Regions from separate parts of the Mesorhizobium sp. M4B.F.Ca.ET.058.02.1.1 genome, predicted to be linked through region 3. Evidence: predicted binding sites of a transcription regulator. Region 3 holds the regulator's gene; each other region holds the start of a gene.
The links. The regulator PhoB, encoded in region 3, activates phosphate uptake and scavenging genes when phosphate is short. The targets are predictions, from matches to a motif close to TGTCATNNANCTGTCAT.

Region 1: a site for PhoB is predicted at 3,047-3,063, ahead of EJ073_RS19835 (PhoX family phosphatase). Genes of this name have one in related genera too.
Region 2: a site for PhoB is predicted at 4,490-4,506, ahead of EJ073_RS10445 (LTA synthase family protein). Genes of this name have one in related genera too.
Region 4: a site for PhoB is predicted at 6,190-6,206, ahead of EJ073_RS07530 (RNA degradosome polyphosphate kinase). Genes of this name have one in related genera too.

The regions. Positions count from the first base shown of each region.
Region 1 covers NZ_CP034450.1:4,046,244-4,053,923, reverse strand. The annotation lists gene EJ073_RS19855 (SulP family inorganic anion transporter) at 1-1,229, opposite strand, end outside; gene EJ073_RS19850 (helix-turn-helix transcriptional regulator) at 1,359-1,628, opposite strand; gene EJ073_RS19845 (phosphatase PAP2 family protein) at 1,720-2,421, opposite strand; gene EJ073_RS19840 (hypothetical protein) at 2,438-2,776, opposite strand; gene EJ073_RS19835 (PhoX family phosphatase) at 3,123-5,126, shown strand; gene EJ073_RS19830 (hypothetical protein) at 5,272-5,496, shown strand; gene EJ073_RS19825 (GNAT family N-acetyltransferase) at 5,624-6,304, opposite strand; gene EJ073_RS19820 (MarR family transcriptional regulator) at 6,301-6,792, opposite strand; gene EJ073_RS19815 (phosphatidylglycerol lysyltransferase domain-containing protein) at 7,057-7,680, shown strand, end outside.
Region 2 covers NZ_CP034450.1:2,031,846-2,039,525, forward strand. The annotation lists gene mltG (endolytic transglycosylase MltG) at 1-603, opposite strand, end outside; gene fabF (beta-ketoacyl-ACP synthase II) at 805-2,067, opposite strand; gene EJ073_RS10430 (acyl carrier protein) at 2,102-2,338, opposite strand; gene fabG (3-oxoacyl-[acyl-carrier-protein] reductase) at 2,551-3,288, opposite strand; gene fabD (ACP S-malonyltransferase) at 3,346-4,287, opposite strand; gene EJ073_RS10445 (LTA synthase family protein) at 4,557-6,482, shown strand; gene rpsF (30S ribosomal protein S6) at 6,785-7,276, shown strand; gene rpsR (30S ribosomal protein S18) at 7,276-7,524, shown strand.
Region 3 covers NZ_CP034450.1:5,203,704-5,211,383, forward strand. The annotation lists gene pstA (phosphate ABC transporter permease PstA) at 1-748, shown strand, start outside; gene pstB (phosphate ABC transporter ATP-binding protein PstB) at 764-1,588, shown strand; gene phoU (phosphate signaling complex protein PhoU) at 1,612-2,322, shown strand; gene phoB (phosphate regulon transcriptional regulator PhoB) at 2,342-3,031, shown strand; gene EJ073_RS25315 (ROK family protein) at 3,035-4,279, opposite strand; gene xylF (D-xylose ABC transporter substrate-binding protein) at 4,546-5,586, shown strand; gene EJ073_RS25325 (sugar ABC transporter permease) at 5,745-7,064, shown strand; gene EJ073_RS25330 (ATP-binding cassette domain-containing protein) at 7,093-7,680, shown strand, end outside.
Region 4 covers NZ_CP034450.1:1,504,405-1,512,084, forward strand. The annotation lists gene fumC (class II fumarate hydratase) at 1-1,126, shown strand, start outside; gene EJ073_RS07515 (DoxX family protein) at 1,240-1,662, shown strand; gene EJ073_RS07520 (DoxX family protein) at 1,875-2,297, shown strand; gene ppx (exopolyphosphatase) at 2,302-3,837, opposite strand; gene EJ073_RS07530 (RNA degradosome polyphosphate kinase) at 3,834-6,029, opposite strand; gene EJ073_RS07535 (zinc-finger domain-containing protein) at 6,282-6,527, shown strand; gene EJ073_RS07540 (FAD-dependent monooxygenase) at 6,541-7,680, shown strand, end outside.

The sequences.
Region 1 (7,680 bases), 1.2 Mb from region 3:
AGGTCGCGGAAGATGACGATCAGGAACGTCGCCATCAGCACCAGCGCATCGCCTGACGAGCTTCTGAGCAGCGTGGCGAAGGCCTGTTTCTCGAACATGTTCCAGCACACCACCGCCAGCACGCCGGCAAGGGCGGCGAGCGGGATGTAGCTGGCGAGCGGGGCCGCCACCAGCATCAACGCCAAGAGCATCGCCGAATGCAACATGCCCGAGACCGGACCGTGCGCGCCGGCCCGCACGTTGGTGGCGGTGCGGGCGATCGTGCCGGTGGCGCAGATTCCGCCGAACAGGGCCGACGCGATGTTGGCGAAACCTTGCGCCACCAATTCGCAGTTGGAGCGGTGGCGGCGGCCGGTCATGCCGTCGGCGACCACGGCAGACAGCAGCGATTCGATCGCGCCGAGCAGGGCAAAGGCGATCGCGTCCGGCAGCACGTCGACCATCCTGTCGAGACTGAGCGGCGGCAGGGCCGGCCATTGCAGGCTTCGCGGGATGCCGCCAAAGCGCGTGCCGATCGTTTCGGCCGGCAGTGAAAACAGCGCCACGACGAGTGAGGCCAGCCCGATGGCGACCAGCATCGCCGGCCATTTCGGCCGCCAGCGCTTGAGGAGGACGATGGTCGCGATGGTAAGCACCGCCACGAAGGTCGCGGCCGGGTTGATCGTGCCGGCCGCCTCGCTGAGCGCCATCAGCTTCGGCACCAGCGGCCCCGGCTCCTTGCCGGCGAGCTTCAGCCCGAACAGCTCGGTGATCTGGCCGGAGAAGATGATGACGGCAATCCCCGCGGTGAAGCCGACGGTCACCGGATACGGGATGAACTTGATATAGGTGCCGAGCCTGAGGTAGCCGATGGCGAGCAGGAAGACGCCGGCCATAATCGTCGCCAGCAGCAGACCGTCGACGCCCACACGCGCCACCGTCGCCGCCACCAGCACGATGAAGGCGCCCGCCGGCCCGCCGATCTGGAAGCGGCTGCCGCCGAGCGCCGAAATGATGAAGCCGCCGACGATCGAGGTGTAGAGGCCGCGCTCTGGTGTGACGCCGGATGCGATCGCGATCGCCATCGACAGTGGCAGCGCCACGATGGCGACCGTCAGCCCGGCAACGGCGTCGGCCCTGAAATGCGCCAGCGTGTAGCCCTCGCGCAGCACCGTCACCAGCTTCGGTGTGAACAGTTCGGCAAATGTCGGCCGTGCCGGTTGATGGGTTGCCCGCCTGGTTTGATCCATGGACTGCCTTCCACTCCTGAAAGGCGGCGGGATCGTCGGCAGGGATGTCGGCGGTCGCCGTCGCGACTTTAGAGCGACGCGCGTCCAAATCGGACGCACAAGATATGCTCTAACACTTTACGTGCCGGCTCAGCCTTGCGGGTTCTGCGGTGCGGCCGGCTTGAGGCGCACGCCCCTGCCGCCGCGCTCGCTGGCCTGGTTCTCGCCGATCAGCTCCACCCCGGACCCGTCGAGGGCCTGGATGACCTTCATCAGCGTGTCGACCACGCCCCTGACGACACCGTCGCTCGCCTCCATGCGCTGGATGGTCGGAAGCGAAACCCCGGCGCGCTCGGCCAGCGTCTTCTGATCGATGCCGGCCAGCGCCCTCGCGGCGCGCATCTGCTGGGCGGTGATCATCGGCCAGAACCCTTGTCTGAGTCTGCAGTATCAATGGATAATATAAGGATCATGATGTTTCAAGCATCATTTAGCATGGATGAAACATGGGTCACTCACTGTCCGCCACCGCATGGCGCCGCTGCAGGAAGCGCGCCACCAGCCAGCAGAGCATGGCCCAGGCGAAACCGGCACACCAGCCGGCGAGCACGTCGGACGGCCAGTGGACGCCGAGATAGACGCGGCTGGCGCCGACCAGCAATGTCGTCAGTATGGCAAGGCCGAGGACAAAGATCTTCGTCGTGCGGCCCGGCAGGAAGCGGGCCGCCATGCTGCCTAGGGTGAGGTAGGTCACCGCCGAAAGCATGGCGTGACCACTCGGAAAGGACAGCGAGGTCTCGTTGACGAGATGCGAAACAAGATCCGGTCGTGGCCGGTCGACTTCGAACTTGAGCAGGCTCGACAGCACTTGCCCGCCCGCCACGGCCACGAACATCAGCAGCGCGGTTGCCGGCCGGCGGATGAGCAGTAGATAGATGATGACCGCTGTCGTCACCAGCACCAAAACGCTGGTGCCGCCAAGGCTGGTAATGTCGCGCACCGCCCCTTCCAGCCAGGCCGGGCCGATCGGACTATCCGGCTGGCCCGGATGGCGAAAGGCGAGCAGGATCTCGGTGTCGAAAGCATGCGGCGTGGTCGCGTGCGCCACCTCCATCAGCTCCTCCAAGCCCCACAGACCGCCGGCGATCACCAGTCCGGCCAGTAGAACCGGGAACTCGATCTTGTTGAGCAGGGCGGTTGCGAAGGACCTCATCAGCTTGGCCGTCCGACTACAGCCGCTGCATATAGGGCCCGAGGGTGATCAGCGCCACGGCGGCGATCGCCAGCACGATGCCGGTGGCCTGCAGCGCGTTGACCCTCTCGCCGAAAAAGGCAAGCGCAACCACGTTCACCGACACCAGTTGGATCACCGCCGAAAGGCTGAACGACACCGACATGCCGAACTCACGGATCAGCCTCAGCATGATCAGGTTGCCGATCGAATAGAGCGCCAGCGTCAGCACGATCTTGCCGAGGCTTGGCGCCAGCCCCCATTGCTTGGCCGCGGTCGCCGCGAGCAGGAAGATCACGGTCGACACACCAAGCTGCACCAGTCCCCAGAAACTCACTTTTCATCCCCTCCTGTAGCGGCCGTCGCCGCGCGTGCCGCAGTCCTTGTTTCCCAAGCGCGCGAGGCCGTCAAGCAGACCGCGTCGGACCGGTGTCCCGCTCAGACATGATCGAAGCCGGATGTCGCAAGATACGTCCTGGCAACATGGTTGGTGCTGGCCGGCGCGATATTTTGACGATCATGCGGGAGCGACGAATGACGGCCGAAGCCGGCCGTATCCATGGTCGCGCTCATGAGCCGGCAAATAGATTGCCGAAATCGCGACTTCTGTCACGAAAATGTGATCCTGCGGCTATACGGGTCGGAAGCTCACATGCTCCAGCCAAGAAGCCAGAGGAAAGCTCATGACCGACCACCGCTCCCCTGACACCGGTTTCCGCACCAGCCTGCTCGAGGAGAATGACGGTCCGGCCGTCAATCCTACCGACAACCGCACCATGGGCGAGATCATCGCCGCGCGTTTCTCGCGCCGTGGCTTCCTGAAGGGCTCGCTGGCCGTTTCGGCCATCGCCGCCACGGTCAGCCCGCTGGCGCTCGTCGCCGCCGACGATGCCCGCGCCGCAGAAGCCTCGGCTTTCAAGTTCGACGAGCTCGAGGCCGGCATCGACGACAAGCACCATGTCGCACCGGGTTACGACGCCGATGTGCTCTTGCGCTGGGGCGACCCGCTGTTTGCCGACTCGCCGGAATTCGACCCGGTAAAGCAGTCGGCCGAGGCCCAGGCAAAACAGTTCGGCTACAACAACGACTATATCGGCTATATCCCGATCGACGGCTCGGCCGAGCATGGTCTGCTGGTGGTCAACCACGAATACACCAACCCGCATCTGATGTTCCCCGGCATCGTCAAGATCGTCGACAAGGACGGCAAGAAGGCCGCAGAGACAGCGCCTCTCAGCAAGGAGCAGGTCGATGTCGAGATGGCGGCGCATGGCGGCACCATCGTCGAGATCCGCAAGGACGGGGGCAAATGGCAGGTGGTGCGCGACGGCAAGCTCAACCGGCGGATCACCTCCAAAACCGAGATGGCGCTGTCGGGTCCGGCCGCCGGCCATGATCGCCTCAAGACCAACGCCGATCCTTCCGGCACCAAGGTCGTCGGCACCTTCAACAATTGCGCCGGCGGCGTCACCCCATGGGGCACCTATGTCATGGCCGAGGAGAACATCCATGGCTATTTCACCGGCGAGCTGCCGGAAGGCCACAAGGAAGCGGCCAACTACAAGCGTCTCGGCATCCCGGAAGGCGCCTATGAATGGGGCGCGCATTACGACCGCTTCGACCTTGCCAAGGAGCCGAACGAGCCCAACCGCTTCGGCTGGATCGTCGAGGTCGACGTCAATGATCCGAATTCGGTGCCGCGCAAGCGCACGGCCATGGGCCGCTTCAAGCATGAGGGCGCGGAATCGATCGTCGCCAAGGACGGCCGCGTCGTCTTCTATCTCGGCGACGACGAGCGTTTCGACTATGTCTATAAATTTGTCACCACGGGCAAATTCAATCCCAACGACCTCGCGGCCAACAAGGACCTGCTCGACGACGGCACGCTGCATGTCGCCAAATTCGCCGAGGATGGCACCGTCGAATGGATGCCGATCGTGTTCGGCCAGGGGCCGCTCACCGCTGAGAATGGCTTTACCGGCCAGGCCGACGTGCTGATCGAGACGCGCCGCGCCGCCGACCTGCTCGGCGCCACCAAGATGGACCGTCCCGAGGACATCCAGCCGAACGGCGCCAACGGCAAGGTCTATGTCATGCTGACCAACAATTCCAAGCGCAAGCCCGAACAGGTCGACGCCGCCAATCCGCGCGCGGCGAACGCCTTCGGGCATATCATCGAGATCGTCGAGGACGGCGGCGACTTCACTGCCGCCAAGGGTAAGTGGGAAGTGATGCTGAAATGCGGCGATCCTTCGGTGGCCGACGTCGGCGCCACCTTCTCGACCGCGACCACCGCCAATGGCTGGTTCGGCATGCCGGACAATTGCGCCGTCGATTCGGCCGGCCGCTTGTGGGTCGCCACCGACGGCCAGGGCCCGAAGGCCACCGGCCGTACTGACGGCCTGTGGGCGGTCGACACCGAGGGCGCCGCGCGGGCGACCTCAAAGCTGTTCTTCCGCGTGCCGATCGGCGCCGAGATGTGCGGCCCGCTGTTCGCGCCGGACGATCAGACCGCCTTCGTCGCCGTCCAGCATCCGGGCGACGGCGGCGAGGATTGGGAAGCCTTCGGCCGCCCCTCCTACTATGAGGACCTGGCGACCCGCTGGCCCGACTTCAAGCCCGACATGCCGACGCGGCCTTCAGTGGTCGCCATCACCAAAAAGGGCGGCGGCAAGATCGCCGTCTGACCTGCGGTCATCTCGACCCATTGCATGATCAAAGAAGGGATCTCGGCGCCCCGAGATCCCTCCTTTTCATTTCGCGAACCAGTCAAGCTTCGGGAAAGATTGGCAATTTATGCGTGGCGCCCTAGGTCCTTGTCAGGAGACTGCCATGCCAAAGTCTGTTTATGACCGTGGCCTGCTGAAGCCTGCCGATATCGCCAGGCTGCAGCGCGTCTTTGACGAGGCCTGCCGGCGGCGCCAGGCGCATCCCGATTCGACCGAAGCCCGGGAAATCGCCCTGAACCTGCTTGCCCTGCACAATGCCGGCATGGTCGAAGAGGACATGCTGATGGAAGCCGTCGGCTTCCGGCGGCTTGAGCCAAAGTCGGCCTAGAGCAATTCCAGGAAAAGTGTGAGCGGTTTTCCGTCCGGAATTGCCTCAAAACAAAAAACAAAGAGACGGAGCAGTTTGCCGTTTCCGTGAAACGCTCTAGGTCCGCGAGAACGGCCGCTGGTGCGCCCTATCCGGTGCGCTGAACCACGGCCATGTTCATCATGCTTCTCAGCCGGAAGCCGATGGACTCGTACAGTCCCGTGGCCGCGACATTGCTGGCATAAGCGTGGAGATAGGGGATTTCGCCCCGCGTCATGATCCGGTTTGCAACGAACAGGGACAGCCGCCTGGCAAGGCCGCCGCCGCGGAAATCCGGATGCGAGCACACGCCGCTGAGCTCGGTATAGCCCGGCTGCTTCATGCGCTCGCCGGCCATCGCCGCCAGCCTGCCGTCGATCTTGACCCCCCAGAAATCGCCGAGGCTCAACGCCTCCAGCGTGAACGGGCCGGGCCTGGTGAGCGCCGCCAGAGCGAGCATCTCGGCGGCATCGTCCTGCGTCAACCGCCGGATGCGCTCGTCCGACACGGCCTGCACCGGATGCTCGGCAATCATCTGGACCAGGGACGCGGTTGAAATCGCACAGAGCGCCGCGGGCAGGACGATTGCGTCCGCCTGGACCACGAAGGAGCTTTCGCGTGGTGGAATAAGCTTGGCCAGCGCCTCAAGGCTTTCCTTGTCGTCCACGGCCGTCGCGGAGAACGGAACGATTGACGGCATGTATCGCCTGGCGAGGTTGTCGCCTTGCGCGAAGGCCTGATGCCGCGTCGCGAGAGCGCTCCAGATGGGACGGTCGAGCACGTGTTTCATGGCACGGCGCCTTCGGCTTCCTTGATGCGACGATGCAGCGGCGCTGCGTCGAGGCCGTCCTCGATGGCGGCCAGTTGCTCGAGCAGTGGCCCGGATAGATCGGCGCACAGATCCTGGACGGCGCCCTCGATGCGAGGCCAGACTTCGCGCTTCGCCACATCGACCAGCCGTCGGCCGTTGCGGCTGAGGGAGACGATTCGGCGCCGCTGGTCGTCGTTCGACGGGCTGACCTCGACCAGTCCCAGTTCGGCCAGCAGCGCCACGCTGCGCGTGACGCCCGGCTGCGCGATCCCGACCGACTGCGCCAGCTCGCCGACCGGCAGCGGCCCCAGCCTGTCGAGCGCGGCGAGCAGTGGATACTGGCTCGACTGGACCCGGACCTCCAGCTCGTCGAGCACGCGCTGCGTATCCGCCTGCAACTGCTCGCCGATGCGCTTGAACCTGCTGCCCAGGCACAGAAAGCCAAGCGACCGTATGATGTCGTCCATGATCCAGCTCGTTCAGTCAAAACGATAACATGATATATAACATCACATGAAAAGTCAAAGCCTGCTACCACAGGATGCAAGCCGATCCGGCCGATTAGGGCGCATGGCGCGCTGCCCACTCGCCACCCTTTGGCCGAGATTTCCCCTTCTGTCGGTGCCGATTGCATCCTATATGGCGCCTGCGCGGTATGATTGACCGTGCCAAGGCGACTGATTCGGGCCCTGCGGGTCGACGGGTCTCCATCTATCGGCACGCGGAACCTCATGCCCTCCCTGCGGATCCACATTGACAGGTTTCTCGAAGGCGCAGCACCCAAGGTTCCGCGGCGCGACCTGACGCATCTCGAGCGCCTGGCGCTGGTGCGCCGGCATGGCGATTTCTCGCTCGCCTATTCCACGGCCGTGCAGCAGAAACTGTCCTATTTCAGCGATGGCGACGGCTACATCGCCTTCGGCACCAAGATGAAGCACCATTTCGCGCTCGGCGATCCGGTGGTCCATCCGGCCGAGCGGCCGGCCTATATCAAGCGCTTCGTCGAGGCCGCAGGCGATCCCTGGTTCGTGCAGATCGGCGCCGATACCGCGCGGGTGCTGGCCGGTCTCGGCTACCGCATCAATCGCCTCGGCATCGACACCAGGCTGCACCTGCCCGCGCACGATTTCTCCGGCAAGCGCAACGAGACGGTGCGCTATTCCGAACGCTGGCTGTCGAAGAAGGGTTTTTCCTTCGAGGAGGACAGGCGCAACATCTTCCTCGACGAGATCGCCAGGCTGTCGGAGAACTGGCGCGGCGAGCGCATCGTCAAGCGCTGGGAGATGGGTTTCCTCAACCGGCCCTTCGCCGACCATCTCGGCGCCGACATGCGCCGCTTCGTGCTGCATGGGCCG
Region 2 (7,680 bases), 3.2 Mb from region 3:
GCGCAGCGTGTCGGTGGCAAGACTGCCTTCCGGCGGCATGGCCGCGGGCATGTCGCCGGTCAGCGCGTCCTGCTCGGCGATGCGCTGCAGCGCCTGCTCGACCGTCAGCCCCTCGGGGATGGTCAGCGAATACATCACCGACTTGCCGCTCTTCAGGAGTTCCATGATGTCGCGCATCGAAGCGCGCGGCTTGATCTCGTATTCACCGGCCCTGAGCGCGGAATCATTGCCGGTCGCGCGCACACCAAGGCGAAAGATGCGAGCGTCGCTGATCAGGCCGCGCCGCTCGAGCTGGTCGGCGATGTCCTGGACGCCGGTGTTCGGCTTGACCAGGAAGGTGTCGCCGTTGGCCGACGGGCCGGGCTCGGTGAACGCCTGCTTGCCGAAATATAGCGCGGCGCCGGCCGCCAGGATCATCAGCATCACCAGCGAGATAACGAAATTCATGAACACGACGACCTGGCTGCGCGAGGCGCGCGAGCGTCTCGGCGGCGGCGTACCGGCCTCGGGACGCAGCGCCTCGGCCGCCGTCTTCGGGACGATCGGACCAGACGCGGCCTGCTGCTTTCCGAATTCTCCGCTGCCGCCCGGATTTGTGTTCATAGCGCCCTACCATCTGATCTCTTGGAGAGGCGAGCGTCCCAGAGGACGCGCGAACCACGCTCCAACATTTCAACCCTGCGCCTCGTGCCTTGCGAAAACCGGCTCCGACTTTCGGTCCGACGCGCGAATCCCCAAGGGCAGAGTAGGGGCGAATATGGCAAAATTGACGACAGGCCGCGCGAGCGGCCGCCGGCTCCACGCTCAGCCATTGTAACGCTGGAAGACGAGCGAGGCGTTGGTGCCGCCGAAGCCGAAGGAGTTGGACAGCGCCACGTCGATCTGGCGGGCGCGCGGCTTGTTCGGCACGAGGTCGATCGCCGTCTCGCGCTCAGGATTGTCGAGGTTGATGGTGGCGGGCGCCGTGTTGTCGCGGATGGCGAGGATCGAGAAGATCGCCTCCGCCGCGCCCGCCGCGCCCAGGAGATGGCCGATCGACGACTTGGTCGACGACATCGAGATCTTCGAGGCGGCATTGCCGACAAGGCGCTCGACCGCGCCGAGCTCGATCGTGTCGGCCATGGTCGAGGTGCCGTGCGCGTTGATGTAATCGATGTCGGCCGGCGAAAGCTTCGCCCGCTTCAGCGCCGCCGTCATGCAACGGAAGGCGCCGTCGCCGTCCTCGGCCGGAGCGGTGATGTGGTAGGCGTCGCCGGTCAGGCCGTAGCCGGTGACCTCGGCGTAGATTTTCGCGCCGCGCGCCTTGGCATGTTCGAGCTCTTCCAGCACGACAACGCCGGCGCCCTCGCCCATGACGAAGCCGTCGCGGTCGCGGTCATAGGGACGGGAAGCCTTTTGCGGCGTTTCGTTGCGCTCGGTCGACAGCGCGCGGCAGGCAGCGAAGCCGGCCAGCGAAAGCCGGGTCACAGGTGCCTCGGCGCCGCCGGCCAGCATCACGTCGGCATCGCCGAAGATGATCAGCCGGGCGGCATCGCCGATGGCGTGCGCGCCGGTCGAGCAAGCGGTGACGACGGCATGGTTGGGGCCTTTCAGCCCGTGCCGGATCGACACCTGCCCCGACACCAGGTTGATGATGTTTCCGGGAATGAAGAACGGGCTGATGCGGCGCGGCCCGCGCTCGTGCAGGATCAGCGCGTTCTCGGCAATGCCCTCGAGCCCGCCGATGCCGGAGCCGATCATGACGCCGGTCGCGCAGCGCTCTTCTTCGGTGCTCGGCCGCCAGCCGGAATCCTTCAGCGCCTCGTCGGCGGCCACGATCCCGTAGAGGATGAAGTCGCCGATCTTACGCAGTTCCTTCGGCTCGAGCACGGCTTCGGGATTGAGCGTGCCGTTGGAGCCGTCACCGCGCGGAATGACGTGGGCGATCTTGCAGGCAAGATCCTCCACTTCGAATTCGGTGACGCGCTTGGCGGCGCTGCGGCCGGTCAGCAGTTCCTTCCAGCTGTGCTCGAAGCCCATGCCGAACGGCGAAACCAGGCCAAGGCCCGTGACGACGACACGCCTCATCGCAGGTCCTCCCCGATCATGCCTGCGAAAAGCCTCAGGCAGAGGCCTTGTCGATGTACTTTACGGCATCGCCGACGGTCAGGATGGTCTCGGCGGCATCGTCCGGAATCTCGACGCCGAACTCTTCTTCGAACGCCATGACGAGTTCGACCGTGTCGAGGCTGTCTGCGCCCAGATCGTCGATGAAGCTCGCCTGCTCCGTCACCTTGTCGGCATCGACGCCCAGGTGCTCGATGACGATCTTCTTGACGCGCTCTGCGGTGTCACTCATTTGGGGCATCCTCGTCTTATGTTGAGTTGTCTTCGTTAGCGGGCGGAATGCCGCTAATCAAGCTGAAATATGGTCTTGCGGGTAACGCAACGCCACAGGACCGGTTTTTGCCCGAACCGCCGGGTTGCGGGCCGCATTACACGAAAAATGCGGGAGGTCCAAGCCGAAATGGCGCTTTTCACAACCGCCGGACCTTGGTCCGTCAACACACCCTAGATCATCGCCATGCCGCCATTCACATGAATGGTCTGGCCGGTGACATAGGCCGCTTCGTTGGAGGCGAGATAGGCAACCGCGGAGGCGACTTCGGCGCTGGTGCCCATGCGCCGGGTCGGGATCGCCGCCATGATCGTCTCCTTCTGCTTGTCGTTGAGCTTGTCGGTCATGGCCGATTCGATGAAGCCCGGGGCGACGCAGTTGACGGTGATGTTGCGGGTGGCGATCTCCTGCGCCAGCGACTTGGAAAAGCCGATCATGCCGGCCTTGGAGGCGCAGTAATTGGTCTGGCCGGGATTGCCGGTGACGCCGACCACCGAGGTGATGTTGATGATGCGGCCATGGCGGCGGCGCATCATCGGATGGGTCAGCTCACGGGTCAGGCGGAAGACGGCGGTGAGGTTGACCTCCAGCACGCTGTCCCAGTCGGCATCCGAAATGCGCACGAACAGGCCGTCCTTGGTGATGCCGGCATTGTTGACGAGGATGTCGACGCCTTCGAGATCGGCCTCCGCCTTCTGGCCGAGCGCCTTGACCTCGTCGCGGTCGGACAGGTTGGCCGGGAACAGCTTCACGCGGTCACCGAGCTCGGCGGCCAACGCTTCGAGCTTCTCGATGCGCGTGCCATGCAGGCCGACGATCGCGCCCTGGCTGTGCAGCACGCGGGCGATCGCCTCGCCGATGCCACCCGATGCGCCGGTGACGAGCGCCTTGCGGCCGGTCAGTTCGAACATTCTTCTCTCCTGATTCCAGAGAACACCCTGCTTATGGGTGGGGTGAAAGTCGCTAAGTTATGCAAACGCCGCAAGCGCCGCCTCGACATCTGCCGCCGTGCCGACGGCACCGGTGGCGACGTCGCGGTTGATGCGCCGCGCCAGGCCAGACAGCACCTTGCCGGCGCCGATTTCGTAGAGCGTAGCGACACCGTTGGCGGCGAACCACTCCACCGTCTCGCGCCAGCGCACGCGGCCCGTCACCTGCGCGACCAGGCGCCGGGCGATCTCGTCGGGATCGCTGGTCGGGGTGACCGTGACGTTGGAGACGACGGGAACCACCGGCGCGCTCTTCGCCACGCCGGCCAGCGCCTCGCGCATGATTTCGGCGGCCGGCGCCATCAGCGCCGAGTGGAAGGGGGCGGAGACCTGCAGCATCAGCGCCCGCTTGGCACCCTTTTCCGTGCACAGCTTCGCCGCGAGCTCGACCGCGGGCTTGGCGCCGGAGATCACCAGCTGGCCGCCGCCATTGTCATTGGCGACCTGGCAGACGGAGCCTTGTGCCGCCTCGGCGCAGGCTGCCTCGACCTCGGCCTGCTCCAGACCGATGATTGCCGCCATGGCGCCCTCGCCCGCCGGCACCGCCGCCTGCATGGCATTGCCGCGCACGCGCAGCAGCCGCGCGGCATCCGCCACGGAAACGAAGCCGGCGGCGGCAAGCGCCGAATATTCGCCCAGCGAGTGCCCGGCGACGCAGGCCACCTTGTCCTTCAGCGAAAAGCCACCCGCCTCCAGCGCGCGGATCGCGGCCAGCGACACTGCCATCAGCGCCGGCTGGGCGTTGGCGGTCAGCGTCAGCGTCTTTTCCGGCCCTTCCCAGATCAGCTTCGACAGTTTCTCGCCAAGCGCGTCGTCGACTTCCTCGAACACTTTGCGTGCCTCGGGGAAGGCGTCCGCCAGGTCCTTGCCCATGCCGACAGCCTGGCTGCCCTGTCCCGGAAAGGTGAATGCGACGGCCATGTCGAGGCTCTCCAATGGCTGATTTTTCCTGCCTGTGGCGCAAGGCGGACGGCCAAGTCAAGCCCGCGGTTGCCCAATGCGACGCCAAATCGCCGCGCGAGTGCCTGTTCCAAAAGACTTTTTTTCGATCACACCTGATGAAAACCGCTCACGAATCGTTTGCTGGCTCTTCTTATTTTCGCCACAGGCCGCTAGCTTTTAGATGACAGTTCCATGACAGAACGGTGACGCGGGTGGAAAAACGCGTTTCGCGGGCCGGGGGAAGTGAAGTGGCAAGGATCAGCAAGGGCGCGGCCAGACCCGCGCCGCAGTTCTTGGAAGACGATCCGTCCACCGGCTACCTGCCGGGGCGGAGATGGCCGATCGTCCGCTACGGTCTCGTCACCCTTCTCGCTTCCGCCATACTGGTGTTCGCGATCGAGTGGATCGTGCGCGGCGATTTTTCCGGCACGGTCGCCTTCTTCCTGCAGCCCTTCAAGCCGGGCTGGACCACCATCATCGTCTTCGCGCTGGTGCTGATCGGGCTCGACGCCGTCATCGGCCGCAGCCACCAAGGCCTGATGATCGTGGCGCCGCTGACGCTGGCGCTGGCCTTTGTCGGTCACCAAAAATCGCACTATCTCGGCGATCCGCTCTACCCGACCGATTTCCTCTATTCCCGCCAGATCATGGCGCTGATGCCGCTTCTGGTGCGCGAACGGCCGTGGACCGCCGCCATGCTGGCGGTGGGGATCATCGCCGGCTTGGCGCTGCTCGCTTATGGCTGGCGCCTGTGGCGCCGCAAGGTGCCGATCCTCAGCCGCAAGGGACGGCTGGCGCGGCTGACGCTGACGGTGCCGCTGCTCGCCTTCTTCGTCTCGATCATGGATTACGCCACCTTCTCGTGGACCCGCGACCGGCTGCAGATCATCCCGATCATGTGGGACCAGAAGGAAAACTACGCCTCCAACGGTTTTGCGCTGGCCTTCGCGCTCAACGTGCCGATGGCGCATGTTTCGGCGCCTTCGGGCTATTCGGACAAGGCGATCGCGGCGATCGAGCGGCCCCAGGTGACGGCCTCGGTGCCCGACGAGAAGCCCGACATCATCGTCGTCATGAGCGAATCCTTCTGGGATCCGACCAAGCTGCCGGGCGTCACCATCACGCCGGACCCGATCCCCAATGTGCGGGCGCTGCGCTCCGGCTACATGTTCTCGCCGGAATTCGGCGGCATGACCGCCAATATCGAGTTCGAGGCGCTGACCGGCTTTTCCAACGCCTTCCTGCCGGCGGGCTCGATTCCCTACCAGCAGTATGTGCGCACGCCGACGCCGTCGCTGGCGACCTTCCTGAAGAGCGAGGGCTACCGGGCGCGCGCCATCCATCCGGGCACCAACTGGTTCTGGAACCGCGGCGCGGTCTATGCCGATTTCGGCTTCAACGACTTCCGCTCCGAGGAGACGCTGCCGCCGATGCAGAAGCGTGGACCGCTTGCCTCGGACGCGGCGATGACCGATGAGATCATGCGCGAGGCGGACGCCAGCGAAGACCCGGTCTTCCTGTTTGCCGTCAGCCTGCAGAACCACGGGCCCTACGAGCCGTACCGCTATTACAATCCGACCCACAAGGTCGCCGCGCCGATCAGTTCCTGGGCGCGGGAATCGCTGCTGAGCTATGCTGAAGGCTCCGCTGACGCCGACCGCGGCCTGCAGCGCCTGGTCGAATGGGCAAAGAAGCGCGAGCGGCCGACGGTGATCGCCTTCTTCGGCGACCACCTGCCGCCGCTCGGGCCGGTCTATGTCGAGACCGGCTTCCTCAAGGACAATGTCGCGCCGCGCAAGGAAGCGCCGGAGGCGGCGCTCGAGCACCACCAGACGCCGCTGATCATCTGGTCGAACCGCACCGGCCCGGCCGAGGACGTGGGCGCGGTGAGCCCCGCCTTCCTGCCCTACCACATCCTGACCACCGCCGGGATCACGCATCCCTACTATACCGGCTTCCTCGGCGCCCTGCGCGAGCGCTACCGCGTCGTCGACCGCAACATTCTGCTGTCGCCGGCCGGCGCGGCGTCGCCCGACTGGGCGCGCCAGAAGAAGATCGACCCTGCGATCAACGATTTCCGCCTGCTGCAATACGACATGATGTTCGGCAAGCGAAACGCCGCGCCCGACTTCTTCCCCGAGACGGTCGACAAGGTCGTCGCCCATACGAGCTGAGTGCTGCGGCTTTTCAGAACTGCGACAGCAAGGACCCCTGCTTGAAACGCACTCTCCCTTGCCTTCCTGGGGAATTCCTGTATAGACGCCCGCAATCTGCCGGTCCTTGCTGGGGGCTGAACGGAGGGCCGAGGGTTTTCTCGAAAACCCGCGTGTGAAGCCAGAAGCGCTTCCGCCTCCCGTGTCTCCGCTCTCGACCGTCTCGTCATGCTCCTTTCTTCCCCGCTTCGCGGGTCAGAGAAGTTGCAGAGGCTTTAGCCGCGAGGAACCGGGAGAGAAACGAAGAAAGGCACCGATACACTATGGCTCTATACGAACATGTGTTCCTTGCCCGGCAGGACCTCTCGCAGCAGCAGGTCGATGCGCTTGTCGAACAGTACAAGGGCGTCATCACCGCGAATGGCGGGTCCGTCGGCCGGGTCGAGAACTGGGGACTGAAGTCCCTCACCTACCGGGTCAACAAGAACCGGAAGGCTTACTACACGCTGATGGACCTGACCTGCCCGCCGGCCGCGCTCAACGAGATGGAGCGCCAGATGGGCCTGTCCGAGGACGTGCTGCGCTTCCTGACCGTCAAGGTCGAGGCGCATGAGGAAGGCCCGTCCGCGATGATGCAGAAGCGCGAAGAGCGCTCCGAGCGCGGCGGCTTCGGCGACCGCGACCGTGGCGACCGCGGCCCGCGTTCGTTCGGCGACCGCGATCGCGGCGACCGTGGCGATCGTCCGCCGCGCAGCTTCGATGGCGAGCGCGGTCCGCGCCGCCCGCGTGAAGGCGTTGAAGGGGGTGCAGAATAATGGTCGACATCAACCAGATCCCGACCCGGCGCCCGTTCCATCGCCGCCGCAAGACCTGCCCGTTCTCCGGCGCCAACGCGCCCAAGATCGACTACAAGGACGTGCGTCTGCTGCAGCGCTACATTTCCGAGCGCGGCAAGATCGTGCCGTCGCGCATCACCGCCGTCAGCCAGAAGAAGCAGCGCGAGCTCGCCAAGGCGATCAAGCGTGCCCGCTTCCTTGGTCTGCTGCCCTACGTGGTCCGCTAAGACTTCCGAAGCGGGCGGCCAGCCGCCCGCTTCTTCCCCACGGCGACGGGCGCCGCAGGGTGGACATCAAATCCCGGGTTGAGGCCGAAAGCCTCTAACTGCCGCGACAGGCAGGACAGCGACACGGCGGCAACGCCCCTTTTGCTTCCTGACCTG
Region 3 (7,680 bases):
CGACGGCACCATGGCCGAGCATTTCAACAAGGGCCTGTTCAGCTATGGCGCCTCGAGCCGTCCGGAGACATCGGGCATGGGCGTTGCCATCATCGGCTCCTTCTACATGATGGTGATCGTGCTGCTTCTGGCGCTGCCGATCGGCGTCGCCGCCTCCATCTATCTGGAGGAGTTTGCCAAGAAGAACCGCTTCACCGACCTGATCGAAGTCAACATCAACAATCTGGCGGCGGTGCCGTCGATCGTCTTTGGCCTGCTCGGCCTCGCGGTGTTCATCAATTTCCTCGGCATGCCGCGCTCGGCCGCCTTCGTCGGCGGCCTGGTGCTGACGCTGATGACACTGCCGACGATCATCATCGCCACCCGCGCGGCGCTTGCCGCCGTGCCGCCGTCGATCCGCTCGGCGGCGCTCGGGCTTGGCGCTTCCAAGATGCAGATGGTGTTCCAGCATATCCTGCCGCTTGCCGCCCCCGGCATCCTCACCGGCACCATCATCGGCCTGGCGCGCGCGCTCGGCGAAACCGCGCCGCTGCTCCTGATCGGCATGGTCGCCTTCGTCGCCGACTATCCGAAGACTCCGTTCGATCCGGCGACCGCGCTGCCGGTGCAGATCTACATGTGGGCCAACGAGGCCGAACGCGCCTTCGTCGAGCGTATGTCGGGCGCCATCATCATCCTGCTCGTCTTCCTCATGGCCATGAACATCACAGCGATCGTGCTCAGGCGCCGGTTCGAACGGCGCTGGTAAAAGAAGGCATCTGGTATGAACATCATGACCGAACAGTCTCTTGAAAACGCAGTGGGCGACAAGATGAACGCCAAGTCGAACGAAGTGATCAAGATGCGCGGCGACAAGGTCGGCGTGTTCTACGGCGAAAAGCAGGCGCTGTTCGACGTCAATCTCGACGTCCGCCTCAATCAGGTGACGGCGCTCATCGGACCTTCGGGCTGCGGCAAGTCGACCTTCCTGCGCTGCCTCAACCGCATGAACGACACCATCGACTCGGCGCGCGTGACGGGCAAGATCACGCTGGACGAGGAGGATATCTACGACAAGAACATCGACGTCGTGGAGCTTAGGGCTCGCGTCGGCATGGTGTTCCAGAAGCCCAACCCGTTCCCGAAGTCGATCTACGAGAATGTCGCCTACGGCCCGCGCATCCATGGGCTGGCCAAGCGCAAGGCCGACATGGACCAGATCGTCGAATCCAGCCTGAAGAAGGCGGCGATCTGGAACGAGGTGAAGGACCGCCTGCACGAGCCCGGCACCGGCCTGTCCGGAGGCCAGCAGCAACGCCTGTGCATCGCCCGCGCCATCGCCGTGTCGCCGGAAGTGATCCTGATGGACGAGCCCTGCTCGGCGCTCGACCCGATCGCCACCGCCCGTGTCGAGGAGCTGATCGACGAACTGCGCCAGAACTACACGATCGTCATCGTCACCCACTCGATGCAGCAGGCGGCCCGCGTGTCGCAGCGCACGGCGATGTTCCATCTCGGCTACCTGGTCGAGGAAGGCGCCACCGACAAGATGTTCACCAACCCCGACGACAAACGCACCCAGGACTACATCACCGGCCGGTTCGGCTGATTTCCACGCACGAGGACAGGATCATGGGTGAACATCATACGGTTGCGTCTTTCGACGAGGATCTGGGAGCGATCAGCAAGCTGATCGCCGACATGGGCGATCTCGCCCGCTCGATGGTCGCCGGCTCGACGCGCGCGCTGCTCAATTCCGACAATGCCCTGGCGCAGCGCGTTGTTTCCGACGACGCCATCATGGATGCACGCCAGCGCGAACTCGACGACCGCGCCATCACGCTGATCGCCAAGCGGCAGCCGATGGCCAACGATCTGCGCGCCGTGGTCGGCTCGATCCGCATGGCGGGCGACCTCGAACGCATCGGCGACCTCGCCAAGAACATCGCCAAGCGTGTCGGTACCGTCGGCCTCAGCGTCACGCCGCGTGATCTCTCGCATTCCATCGACGGCATGGCGCAGCTTGTGCTGGTCCAGGTGCAGGGCGTCATCGAGCAATATGCCGCCGCGGATGCCGCAGCCCTCGCCAAGCTCCGCAACGACGACGAACGCATCGACGTCAAATACACCTCGGTGTTCCGCGAGCTCCTGACCTACATGATGGAGGATCCGCGCAACATCACCGCTTGCACGCATCTTCTATTCTGCGCCAAGAACCTGGAGCGCATCGGCGACCATGTCACCAACATTGCCGAGAACGCCTACTACGTGCTGACCGGTCAGCAACTGCCCGCCAATCGTCCGAAGCTGGACGAGACGGCGATGTCGGCGCCGGCGGCCTGAGAAGAAGGGTGACCGGCTGATGATCGCGCCACGCATCATGGTGGTGGAGGACGAGGAGCCGCTGGGGGTGCTGCTCCGCTACAATCTGGAATCGGAAGGCTACCAGGTCGAGGTGGTCACACGCGGCGACGAGGCCGAGATCCGGCTGCAGGAAAACGTGCCCGATTTGCTGGTGCTCGACTGGATGGTGCCGGCGGTTTCCGGCATCGAGCTCTGCCGGCGCCTCAGGATGCGGCCGGAGACCGAGCGGCTGCCGATCATCATGCTGACGGCGCGCGGCGAGGAAAGCGACCGGGTGCGCGGCCTTTCGACCGGCGCCGACGACTATCTGGTCAAGCCGTTCTCTACGCCGGAGTTCATGGCGCGGGTGAAGGCGCTGCTACGCCGCGCCAAGCCGGAAGTCCTGTCCAGCATGCTGAAGGTCGGCGACATCGTGCTCGATCGCGAGTCGCATCGCGTTTACCGCAAGAAGAGCGAGATCCGGCTCGGCCCGACCGAATTCCGGCTGCTCGAATTCATGATGCGGCATCCCGGCCGGGTGTTCTCGCGCAGCCAGCTGCTCGACAATGTCTGGGGCGAGACGATCTACATCGACGAGCGCACCGTGGACGTGCATGTCGGGCGCTTGCGCAAGGCGGTCAACAATGGCCGCATGCCGGATGTCATCCGCACCATACGCGGCGCGGGCTACGCGATCAGGGAAGATTGACGCTCAGGCCACGCTCTTCCCGGCGGCGCTGCCTTTCGCCTGGACGCCTGGCGCGAAAATCTCCTGGTCGACAAAGCCGAGCGCGCGCATGGCGCAGCCCTCGCGGATCAGCGGCAGTTCGTTCGGCTCGGTGTCGAACGAGATCGATTTCGAATGCTGGCCGCCGGCGGTCTGGGCGATCGCCTCGCGCAGCGCCGGCTCGATCAGGTCGAAGGCGGCGGCGCTGACGCCGACCATGGCGACCGGTGCGGGATCGATCAGCGCGAACAGGCTGCCGAGGCCGAAGCCGAGCGCCTCGCCGGCCTTGCGATAGGCTTGGCGCTCCGGACCGTCGCCGGCGCGCGCCCGCGCTGCGAGCGAGCGCATGTCGGCGTCGCTGACATCGACCGGCTCGGCGTCCTCGCCCATCTCCTTGGCATTGCGCCAGATGGCGTAGTTGCCGGCATAGGCCTCGACGCAGCCGCGCCGCCCGCAGCGGCAGAGCGCGCCGCCCGGCCGGTGGATCATATGGCCGAATTCGCCGCCCGAGGAATGGGTGCCGGTGAACAGCTCTCCCTTCAGCACCAGCCCCATGCCGATGCCGTGCGACAGCAGGATGGCGATGAAGTCGTCGCGGTAGCGGTCAGGGTCACGCCACTGCAGGGCCACCGCCATCATGTTGCAGTCGTTCTCCATGGTGGCCGGAACGCCGAATTCGGCTTCCAGTATGTCGGCGAAGGCGATGTCGGTCTGCGGCGTGATCGGCGACCACAACATGGCGCGGGCATGGGTGTCGGTGATGCCCTGGATGCCCATGGCGATGCGGGCGACGCCGCGGACGTCGAGATCGGGATCCTCGAAGCGGCGCCGGACGATGGCCACGCATTCGCCGATCAGCTCGTCGCGCGGCATGATCGCCGTGTCGAGGCGGCGCTGCTCTTCGGCAATGACCTGCCCGGCGTAGTCGATGACGGCGACGGAAAGGAAGTTCAGCGACAGGACCACCGTCATCACCGCCGTGGCTTCCGGATTGAGCGCAAGCCCGACCTGCGGCCGGCCGCGCTTCAGCGAAACAGCCTCGTTTGCCTTGCTCTCGGTCAGGATGCCTTCCTGGATCAGGTCGGACGAGATCGCCGAGATGGTCGAATGGCTGAGGCCGGTGGTGGCGGCGATCTCGGTCCGCGACGGCTGGCCGGCGCGGCGCACGGCCGAAATCACCATCGCCCGGTTGCGTCGGCGCAGATCGTCGTGGCGGATTCCAACCGACATGCCCTATTTCCTCCCGGTCGTCGCGGCCGTTTTTGATCTCAAGGGGCCGTCGGCGGACACCGTATGAATTGTGGCAGAAGCGGGCCGGCCTGTCATTTATTTATTACGGAGCTCGAAAAAAATTCGCAGGGGCGTCAGAATCCAGCAGAATCAATGTTGACAGCGCTCCGGCGTTGGATCACTATTTTTTCGAGGCTCGAAAAAAAGCCTCTATGCCGGCCTCAGGGCCAGTCTGGGTCGCGCCGCAATGGCGCAGGGAGGATATCATGAAGAAATTCGCAGCCGCCATGCTGGCGGGTGTCGCCATGTCGTTGACGCTCGCGTCGGTCGCCGAGGCGAAGGACAAGGTGATCGGTGTTTCCTGGTCGAACTTCCAGGAAGAACGCTGGAAGACCGATGAAGCGGCGATGAAGAAGGCCATCGAGGCGGCCGGCGACAAGTATATTTCCGCCGACGCGCAGTCCAATCCGGGCAAGCAGCTGACCGACGTCGAAAGCCTGATATCGCAGGGCGCCAACGCCCTGATCGTGCTGGCGCAGGACGCCTCCGCGGTCGGACCGGCGGTGCAGAAGGCGCTGGACGAAGGCATTCCAGTCGTCGGCTACGATCGGCTGATCGAGAACAAGGACGTCTTCTACCTGACCTTCGACAACAAGGAAGTCGGCCGTATGCAGGCCCGCGAAGTGTTCAAGGTCAAGCCGGAAGGCAACTATGTCTTCATCAAGGGCTCGGGCGCCGACCCGAACGCCGATTTCCTGTTCGCCGGCTCCATGGAAGTCCTGAAGGTAGCCATCGACGGCGGCAAGGTCAAGAATGTCGGCGAGGCCTATACCGACGGCTGGCTGCCCGCCAACGCGCAGAAGAACATGGAGCAGTTCCTGACCGCCAACGACAACAAGGTCGATGCGGTGGTGGCGGCCAATGACGGCACCGCAGGTGGCGTCGTCGCCGCGCTGACGGCGCAGGGCCTCGCCGGGACCGTTCCGGTGTCGGGCCAGGACGGCGACCACGCCGCGCTGAACCGCATCGCACTCGGCACGCAGACCGTGTCGGTGTGGAAGGACGCGCGCGAGCTCGGCAAGAACGCCGCCGAGATCGCCTCGGCGCTCGCCGACGGCAAGAAGATGACAGACATCGCCGGCGTCAAGGATTTCACCACGCCGGGCGGCAACACCGTCAAGTCGCTGTTCCTGACGCCGGTGGCGATCACCAAGGACAACCTCAACGTCGTCATCGACGCGGGCTGGATCAAGAAGGACGAAGTCTGCGCCGGCGTTGCCGCCGGCGCCGTCGCCGCCTGCAACTGAGGCAAGCCTTCCGGTTTGAAGACTCGGCGCCGCGGCCCAAGAGCCGCGGCGTCCATCGAGCTTCGCTTCGCAACGGCTTCCGGCTTCAAGTGAGCCGGGAAAGCCAATAGAATCATGTTCCGGCAACCGCGCCAGACGGCAACCGGTGGGAGGAAATCATGACCGATACGACCTCAAGCACGGTCGCCGCGGACCGGGCACGCGCAGCCGAACTCAGCGCCGCCGGCCGCTTCCTTAAGGCAACCGAACTCGACACGCGCATGCTCGGCATGGTCGGCGCGCTGCTGGTCATCTGGATCGGCATCCACGTCCTGTCGGGCGGGCTCTTCCTGACCCCGCGCAACCTTTGGAACCTGTCGGTGCAGACCTCCTCGGTGGCGATCATGGCGACCGGTATGGTGCTGGTCATCGTCATGCGCAACATCGACCTTTCCGTCGGCTCCGTCGAGGGCGTGGTCGGCATGATCATGGGCGTGGCGCAGGCCGAATTCCTCATTCGAGTCATTGGCTTCCAGCTCGGCAATCCGTGGCTCTGGATCATCGCGCTCGCCGCCGGCGTGGTGCTTGGCCTGGCGATCGGCGCGTTCCAGGGCTTCATCATCGCCTACATGGAGGTGCCGGCCTTCATCGTCACGCTGGGTGGCCTGCTGGTCTGGCGCGGCATGGCCTGGATGATCACCAGCGGCCGCACGGTCGCGCCGCTCGACGCCACTTTCCAGCTGATGGGCGGCGGACCGCGCGGCTCGATCGGCGCCACAGCCAGCTGGGTCGTCGGCGTCGTCGCCTGCGCGGCGGCCGCTTTCGCGCTGCTCAACGGCCGCTCGCAGCGCAAGCGGTTCAATTTCCCGCTGCGCCCGGTATGGGCCGAAATCTTCCTCGGCATCGTCGCCTGCGCCGCCATCCTCGGCGCGGTCTGGGTCGCCAATTCCTATCCGTGGCCGGTCGGCATCGTGCGCCAGTACGCCGAGCAGAAAGGCATCGCCATTCCCGAAGGCGGCCTGTTCATCGCCCATGGCATCGCCATACCGGTGCTGATGGCGGTCGCGGTCGGCATCGTCATGACCTTCATCACCAGGCGCACCCGCTTCGGCCGCTATGTCTTTGCCATCGGCGGCAATCCGGAAGCGGCCTCGCTCGCCGGCATCAACACGCGCTGGGTGACGATGAAGGTGTTCATGATTATGGGCGTGCTGGCCTCGATCAGCGCGGCGATCTCGTCGGCGCGCCTCAACGCCGCGACCAACGCGCTGGGCACGCTGGACGAACTGCTGGTCATCGCCGCCGCCGTCATCGGCGGCACGTCGCTCGCCGGCGGCTCGGGAACCGTGCTGGGAGCCATGCTCGGCGCGCTTTTGATGCAGTCGCTGCAGTCAGGCATGGTGCTGCTCGGCATCGACTCGCCGCTGCAGAGCATCGTCGTCGGCGCGGTTCTGGTCGTCGCCGTCTGGCTCGACACCGTCTACCGCAAGCGAGTCTGAGCAAGAACTTCAGGGAGGAGACGCGACCATGGAAAAGACAGCTCCCACCACCGGCACGCCGCTGATCGACATGCGCAACATCTCGATCGCCTTCGGCGGCATCCGCGCCGTCGACGACGCCTCGATCGATCTCTTCCCCGGCGAGGTGGTGGCGCTGCTCGGCCACAACGGCGCCGGCAAGTCGACGCTTATCAAGATACTGTCCGGCGCCTACAAGCGCGACGCCGGCCAGATCTTCGTCAATGGCGAGGAGGCGCACATCTCCAACCCGCGCGACGCCAAGAAATACGGCATCGAGACGATCTACCAGACGCTGGCGCTCGCCGACAATGTCGACGCCGCGGCCAACCTCTTCCTCGGCCGCGAGCTGATGACCGGCTGGGGCACGCTCGACGATGTCGCGATGGAGGCCGAGGCGCGCAAGGTGATGGGCCGACTCAATCCGCGTTTCCAGCGCTTCAAGGAGCCGGTGATCAAGCTTTCCGGCGGCCAAAGGCAGTCGGTGGCAATCGCGCGCGCCATCCTGTTCAATGCCCGTATCCTGATCATGGACGAGCCGACGGCGGCACTCGGGCCGCAGGAGACGGCGCAGGTCGGCGAACTGGTCAAGCAACTC
Region 4 (7,680 bases), 2.8 Mb from region 3:
CCCGCTGGTGGTGTGGCAGACCGGCTCGGGCACGCAGTCCAACATGAACGCCAATGAGGTGATCTCCAACCGGGCGATCGAGCTGCTCGGCGGCGTCATGGGCTCGAAGAAGCCGGTGCACCCGAACGACCACGTCAATATGAGCCAGTCGTCGAACGACACCTATCCGACGGCCATGCACATCGCCTGCGCCGAGCGCATCGTGCACGATTTGCTGCCGGCGCTGAAGCACCTGCACAAGGCGCTGGAGGCCAAGAGCCAGGCGTTCGCGCATATCATCAAGATCGGCCGCACGCATACGCAGGACGCCACCCCGCTGACGCTGGGCCAGGAATTCTCCGGCTATGCCGCGCAGGTCGCCTCCTCGATCAAGCGCATAGAGATGACGCTGCCCGGCCTGCAGGAGCTGGCGCAGGGCGGCACCGCGGTCGGCACCGGCCTCAACGCGCCGGTCGGCTTCGCCGAAAAGGTGGCGGACCGCATCGCCGCCATCACCGGCATAGCCTTCGTCACCGCGCCGAACAAGTTCGAGGCGCTGGCCGCCCATGATTCCATGGTGTTCTCGCATGGCGCGATCAACGCGGCGGCGGCGGCACTCTTCAAGATCGCCAACGACATCCGCTTCCTCGGCTCCGGCCCGCGCTCCGGCCTCGGCGAACTCTCGCTGCCGGAAAACGAGCCGGGCTCCTCGATCATGCCCGGCAAGGTCAACCCGACCCAGTGCGAAGCGCTGACGCAGGTCTGCGTGCAGGTGTTCGGCAACAATGCCGCGCTGACCTTCGCCGGCAGTCAGGGCCATTTCGAGCTCAATGTCTACAACCCGCTGATGGCCTATAATTTCCTGCAGTCGGTGCAGTTGCTCGCCGATGCCTCGGTCTCCTTCACTGACAATTGCGTGGTCGGCATCGAGGCGCGCGAGGACAACATCAAGGCAGCGCTCGACCGCTCGCTGATGCTGGTCACGGCGCTGGCGCCGACCATCGGCTACGACAACGCCGCCAAGATCGCCAAGACGGCGCACAAGAAGGGCACAACCCTGCGCGAGGAAGCACTGGCGACAGGCCTGGTCAGCGAGGCCGACTACGACCGGCTGGTACGGCCGGAGGACATGACGCATCCGGGGTAAGCTAGTATCACCGGCGTAACCGGGTGAACAATCTGTCGCCACATCGGCATCTTTGGTGAACAGTCTGCCTGCTCTATCTGGGTTGTCATTCCAATCCTCCCGGAGAGAGTCCCATGTCCATCAACACTTCTGTCGCCGGTTCCGGCGTCGCTTCCAACAGCTCCACCACCATCCTGCTCGGCCGCATCCTGCTGGCCGTCATCTTCCTGCTTTCGGGCTTCGGCAAGCTCACCGCGATTGCCGGCACCGCAGGCTATTTTGGCAGCCTCGGCCTGCCGCTGCCGACCGTGACCGCCGTCCTCGTCGGCCTCATCGAGCTGCTCGGCGGCCTCGCCGTCCTCGTCGGCTTCCAGACCCGCATCGTTGCCTGGGTGCTGGCGATCTTCACGGTTGCCACCGGGCTGGTCGCCCACACCGGCTGGGCCGACCAGATGCAGATGATCCAGTTCCTCAAGAACCTCGCCATCGCCGGCGGCTTCATCGTGCTGGCTTCGTCTGGCGCCGGTTCCTACTCGATCGACGCCAAGCGCGGCTGAGCCTTCCCTCGCAAGCGCAGACCTGGGCGGCGCGGAATTTTCCGCGCCGCTTTTTCGTTGTCGAACTGTGCGGACGCGCCAGGTCTGCGACTCTGCTAGACTGGGGCGCAATCTAGGCTTGGCCAGTGGCCGGCTTTCGCTCTTTGTTCTGACGCAATTCCGGACGGAAAACCGTTACACACTTTTCCTGGAATTGCTCTCGGGAGGTGACGATGCCCCGCAATGCGCTGCTTCTATTGTCCCGCCTGCTGCTTGCCGCCCTCTTCGTCCCGTCCGGCTTCCACGCGCTGGCCAATATTTCCGGCACGACCAGCTATTTCGCCGGCCTCGGCCTGCCATTGCCGGCGCTCGCCGCCTGGGGCACCGGCCTGTTCGAGCTGATCGCCGGATTGCTCGTCCTCGTCGGCTTCCAGACGCGAATCGTCGGCCTGCTGCTCGCCGCCTTCTGCGTGGCAGCAGGCCTCATCGGCCACTATGGTCAGGGTGGCGACGACGCCATGCTCGCCTTCCTGCACCAGCAGATGCTGATGAAGGACATCGCGATCGCAGGCGGCTTCCTGGCGCTGGCAATGGCCGGCGCCGGCGCCTGGTCGATCGACGGGCGTAGCTTCGGCGTTGGCGCCGACATCACCTGACGCCCTATTTGACCGAAACGCTCGGCCCATTCTCGACCGCCAGCACCAGCCGGCGGTTGGTGATCCGGGCCAGTTGCGCCAGCCTGCCGGCCGGGCGCTCGCCATAGAGGTCGGCAAGTGAGGCCGGCAGCACCAGCGCCAGCATGCCGTTGCCGCGGTTTTCCCATTTCAGCCTGGGCATCACGCCCGGCATCGCCGCCGTCATCAGGTAGACGACGCGCATCATTGCGGCGAGAACGCGGGCGCGCTCGAGGATGCGCGGCGGCGCCAGCGCCTTGATCTCGGGCGCGATGCCCTCGTTGAAGATGCCGTCATGGCGGTAGGCGCCGGCCAGCGCCAGATAGGCGCGGCCGGGATGGTCGACGCCGATGAAAGAGGCGTGCGCGATGATGTTGAGAGACTGCCTGCCGCGGTATTCGGGATGCGCGCGCCAACCAATATCGGCGAGCAGGCAGGCGGCCTGGCGGTAACGCGCCTCGTCCTCTGTCTCGTCGATGCCGAAAGCGGCAAAGGCCTTGCCGGTCCAGTCGACCAGCTCATGCGCATGGTGGACCGAGCGCGAGCGCAATAGCGCGAGTTCCTCGGCGGCCGAGATCAGCGGATCGGCCTTCTGCTCGGCCGCGTCGAGCAGCGAGTAGAGAAAGCCCTCGCGCACGCCGAGCGCCGAAACGACGATCTTCGACGGCTGCATCGCCGACATGATCTCCTGCAGCACGATGGCGCCATAGGGGAGCAGCGAGCGGCGGTTCTTGGAAACGCCTTCGATGCCCTTGACCTTCTCGATCTCGGCCTTCGTCACCTGCTTCAGGAAGCTCTGCGCGCTGTCGGCCGAGATCTCATAGTGATGCATGACGCCGAGCGGGTAGTTGGTCATTTCCATGTGCAGCCGGGCGAGGTTTCGCCAGGTGCCGCCGACGGCGTAGAAGGCCCTGCCCTGCCCACCCTTCAACAGCTTGGCCCGCGCCAGCTCCTGGCGCGCGATCTTCTGAGCCTGGACGAGCGAATTCTTCGCCATGTCCTGCAGGCGCAGGCCGCCGAGCGGCAGCGTGATGCCGTCGCCGATCGCCTCGCCGTTGATGTCGATCAGTTCGAGGCTGCCGCCGCCGAGGTCACCGGCGATGCCGCTGGCCGGGTGGAAGCCGGAAATCACGCCGAGCGCCGAATAATGCGCCTCCTGCCGCCCGGAGAGCACCCGGATCTCAGTCTTCAGTACGTCCTCGGCGCGGTGGATGAAATCGGGGCCGTTGACCGCCTCGCGGGCGGCGGCGGTCGCCAGCACATACATGTGCTCGGCGCCGGCCTGGTCGGAGAGCGCGCGGAAGCGGCGGAACTCCTCCATCGAGCGGGTGACCGCCTCGGGATCGAGCTTGCCGGTCGAAACGATGCCGCGGCCGAGGCCGGCCAGCATCTTTTCGTTGAACAGCAAGGTCGGCGAGCGCGCCAGCCCTTCATAGACGACGAGGCGGATCGAGTTAGAGCCGATGTCGATGATCGACAGCGGCCGCCGGTCCTGGAGCCGGCCCTGGGAAGCAGAAATCACGCGGCGGCGTTCTTCTTGCGGCGCTTGAACTGGGCGATGCGCCTGGGCGCATGCGACTTCAGCGCGTCACCCCGTCCGGACAGACTCGGATTGGTCATGAAATATTCCTGCGCGTTGAACGGTTCCTCGCCCTCCTCCAGCACGACGCGCCGGGAGGTGCCGTCAGCCAATACGTCGAAACTTTGCTGGTTGTCCATGATGTTGCCCAGCATGATCTGGCCAAGCACCTGTTCATGCACAGTTGGATTGGTGATCGGCGCCATGGTCTCGACACGGCGGTCGAGATTGCGCGGCATAAGATCGGCCGAGGAGATGTAGACGATCGCCCCGTCCGAGGGCAGGCCGTAGCCGTCGCCAAAGCAGTAGATGCGGCTGTGCTCGAGGAAGCGGCCGACGATCGATTTCACCCTTATATTCTCCGACAGGCCCGGCACCTGCGGCCTCAGGCAGCAGATGCCGCGCACGACGAGGTCGATCTCGACGCCGGCGCGGCTGGCATCGTAGAGCGCGTCGATGATGATCGGGTCGACCAGCGCGTTCATCTTCATCCAGATTCGCGCCGGCCGGCCCTCGCGCGCGTGGACGACCTCGTTCGAAATATGCTTCAGGATGCGTTTGCGCAGCGTGAATGGCGAAACGGCGAGCCGCATCTCCTCGGTGGGCTCGGCATAGCCGGTGATGAAGTTGAACAGCTGGGCGACATCGCGGGCAATCGTCGGATCCGTGGTGAAGAACGACAGGTCGGTATAGATGCGCGCGGTGACCGGATGGTAGTTGCCAGTGCCGAGATGCACATAGTTGCGCAGCTTGCCGTCCTCGCGCCGCACCACCAGCGACATCTTGGCGTGGGTCTTGAGCTCGAGGAAGCCGAACACGACCTGGACGCCGGCGCGCTCGAGGTCGCGGGCCCAGCGGATGTTGGCCTCCTCGTCGAACCGCGCCTTGAGCTCGACCAGCGCCGTCACCGATTTGCCGGCCTCGGCCGCGTCGACCAGCGCGCGCACGATCGGGCTGTCGTTGGAGGTGCGGTAGAGCGTCTGCTTGATCGCCACCACTTCCGGGTCGGCCATCGCCTGACGCAGGAACTGCACCACCACGTCGAAGGATTCGTAGGGATGGTGGACGATGATGTCCTTCTCGCGGATGGCGGCAAAGCAGTCGCCGCCATGCTCGCGGATACGCTCGGGAAAGCGCGGATTGTAGGGCGTGAACTTCAGATCGTCGCGGGCGACGGCGACGATCTCGGAGATCTGGCTGAGCGCCAGCGGACCGGTCAGGACGCTGATGCGGCTCGACGAGACGCCAAGCTCGCCGGCGACGAAGTCGCGCAGTTCCGGCGGCATCAGCATGTCGAACTCGATGCGGATCACCGAACCGCGGCGGCGCCGCTTCAGCGCCGTCTCGAACAGGCGAACCAGGTCCTCGGACTCTTCCTCGACCTCGATATCGCTGTCGCGGATGATGCGGAAGGTGCCGGACCCCTTGACCTCATAGCCCGGGAAGAGCTTGCCGATATAGAGGCCGACCGCCTCCTCCAGCGGGATGAAGCGGACATGATTCTTGCGGTCGGGTAGACGGATGAAGCGCTTCAGCGCCACCGGCAGGCGCAAAAGCGCGCTCATCTCCTCGCCATTCTTGCGGTGGCGCAGTTGCAGCGCCATCGAGAAGCCGAGATTGGGGATGAACGGGAACGGATGCGCCGGGTCAATCGACAGCGGGGTCAGCACCGGAAACACCTGATCCTGGAAATGCTCTTCCAGCCAGGCCTTCTCGTCCTTGGTCAGCGCGTCGCGGGTGATGCTTTCGATGCCTTCCTTGTTGAGCAGCTGCATCAGTGTCGAAAGGCTCTTCTGTTGGTCCTCCTGCAGGCGCTCGACCTCGCGCAGCAGTTGTTCAAGCTGCTGTTCGGGCGTGCGGCCGTCCGGACTCTTCAGGACGATGCCCTCGCGCACCTGGCCTGCCAGGCCCGCGACACGGACCATGAAGAACTCGTCGAGATTGCCGGCCGAGATCGACAGGAAGCGGATCCGCTCCAGAAGCGGATGGTGCGGGTTCAGCGATTCCTCCAGTACGCGCCGGTTGAACTGCAGCCAGGAGAATTCGCGGTTGACGAAGCGATCGGGATTGCCGCTCTCGGCACTTGCCGCCTCGATGGTGATGAATTCGCTGTGCACCGGCTTCAGTTCGTTCATGATTCCCGCTCTTGTCCTGCGCCCATCGCTTTGAAGCGCTGCATTCCGGATGGGCTACGGACGCTCTAACATGTTTTTGTGACGCACGATCCCTCACGAATCCCGCAGCGATCCAGGGTCATGCGCTTAACCGGCTCAACTTATCCTCTGACAGGCTTTTGCGACAGTTTCATTTCATCGATCTTGCAAACAGGCCGGTTATGATCCAGATGCAGACTGGCCGAAACAAGCCGAGACCAATTGGAGACGACGATGGCAGGCGGTTCCATTCCCCATTTCCAGAACGATGCGGGCCATCCGGCGATCGACATCGGCGTCAAGGAATTCATGTGCACGGGCGCCAACCCGCCCTTCGACCATCCGCACGTGTTCCTCGACATGGGCGACGACAATGAGAAGGTCTGCCCCTATTGCTCGACGCTCTTCCGCTATTCGGCGAAACTGAAGGCGACCGAAACGGTCCCCGCGGGCTGCCTCTATATCGACCAGGCCGCCTGATCCTCTTCCGACGATGAGCGAGGCGCGGTCCCGGCAGGTCGTCATCGCCGGGGCCGGCATAGCAGGACTGACGGCGGCGCTTGCCTTCGCCGAGCGCGGCTATCCCGTAACGGTGTTCGAACAGGCCAGGCAACTCGAGGCAGCCGGCGCCGGTATCCAGCTTTCTCCCAATGCGACGCGAATCCTCAGGCAGCTCGGCGTGCTGGAGCGGCTCCTGCCGCATGCAGTGCGGCCGGAGGCGGTGGTGCTCAAGGATGCCGCCGCGCTCAGGGACCTGGGACGCGTGCCGCTCGGACAGGCCGCCGAGAGGCGCTGGGGAGCGCCCTATCTTGCCGCCCATCGCGCCGACGTGCAGGCGGCGCTGACGGCGCAGGTGACGGAACGCCCGGATGTCGAGCTCGTCACCGGCGCGCGGGTGACCGGCGTCGCCGCCGGACCGCAGGGCATTGCCGTGACGGCTGAAACGGACGGCCGCACGATCGAGGCCAGCGGCCAATTGCTGGTCGGCGCCGATGGTGTCTGGTCGTCGATTCGCGAGAACCTCGCCGGCAAGCAGCCCGGCTTCGGCAAAAGCCGCTTCTCGGGCGAACTCGCCTGGCGCGCCACGGTCGCGGCGGAGAGCGCCGCAGGAAAGGCCTTTGCGACGATCGGCGCCGCGGACAGCGTCACCACCTTCCTCCATCCCGGTTTCCACCTGGTGGCCTATCCGGTAAGCAAAGGCAGCGCCTTCAACCTCGCGGCCTTCACCAAGGGCGAGCGCATCGCGGAAGGCTGGTCCGGCCATGCCGACCCGGCCATCCTCTCGGGCGCCATGCGCGGCACGGCACCGGCGCTGGCAAGGCTTGTCGCGCTGGCCGGCCCGTGGACGGCGTTTCCGATCCACACGGTCGAGCAACAGCGCTGGACGATGCAAGACGGGATCGCGCTCATCGGCGATGCAGCGCATGCAATGACGCCGTTCGCGGCGCAGGGCGCCGCCATGGGAATAGAAGACGCCGCCATGCTTGCCGGCGTGATCGCCGACTTCCCTGCCGACTTGCGACAGGGGCTTGCCACCTGGGAGAACCTCAGGCGGCCGCGCGTCGAGAAGGTGCTGAGGCGCGGCGCGCTCAACCGGCTTGCCTGGCACGCCTGGGGGCCGTTGGCGATCGCG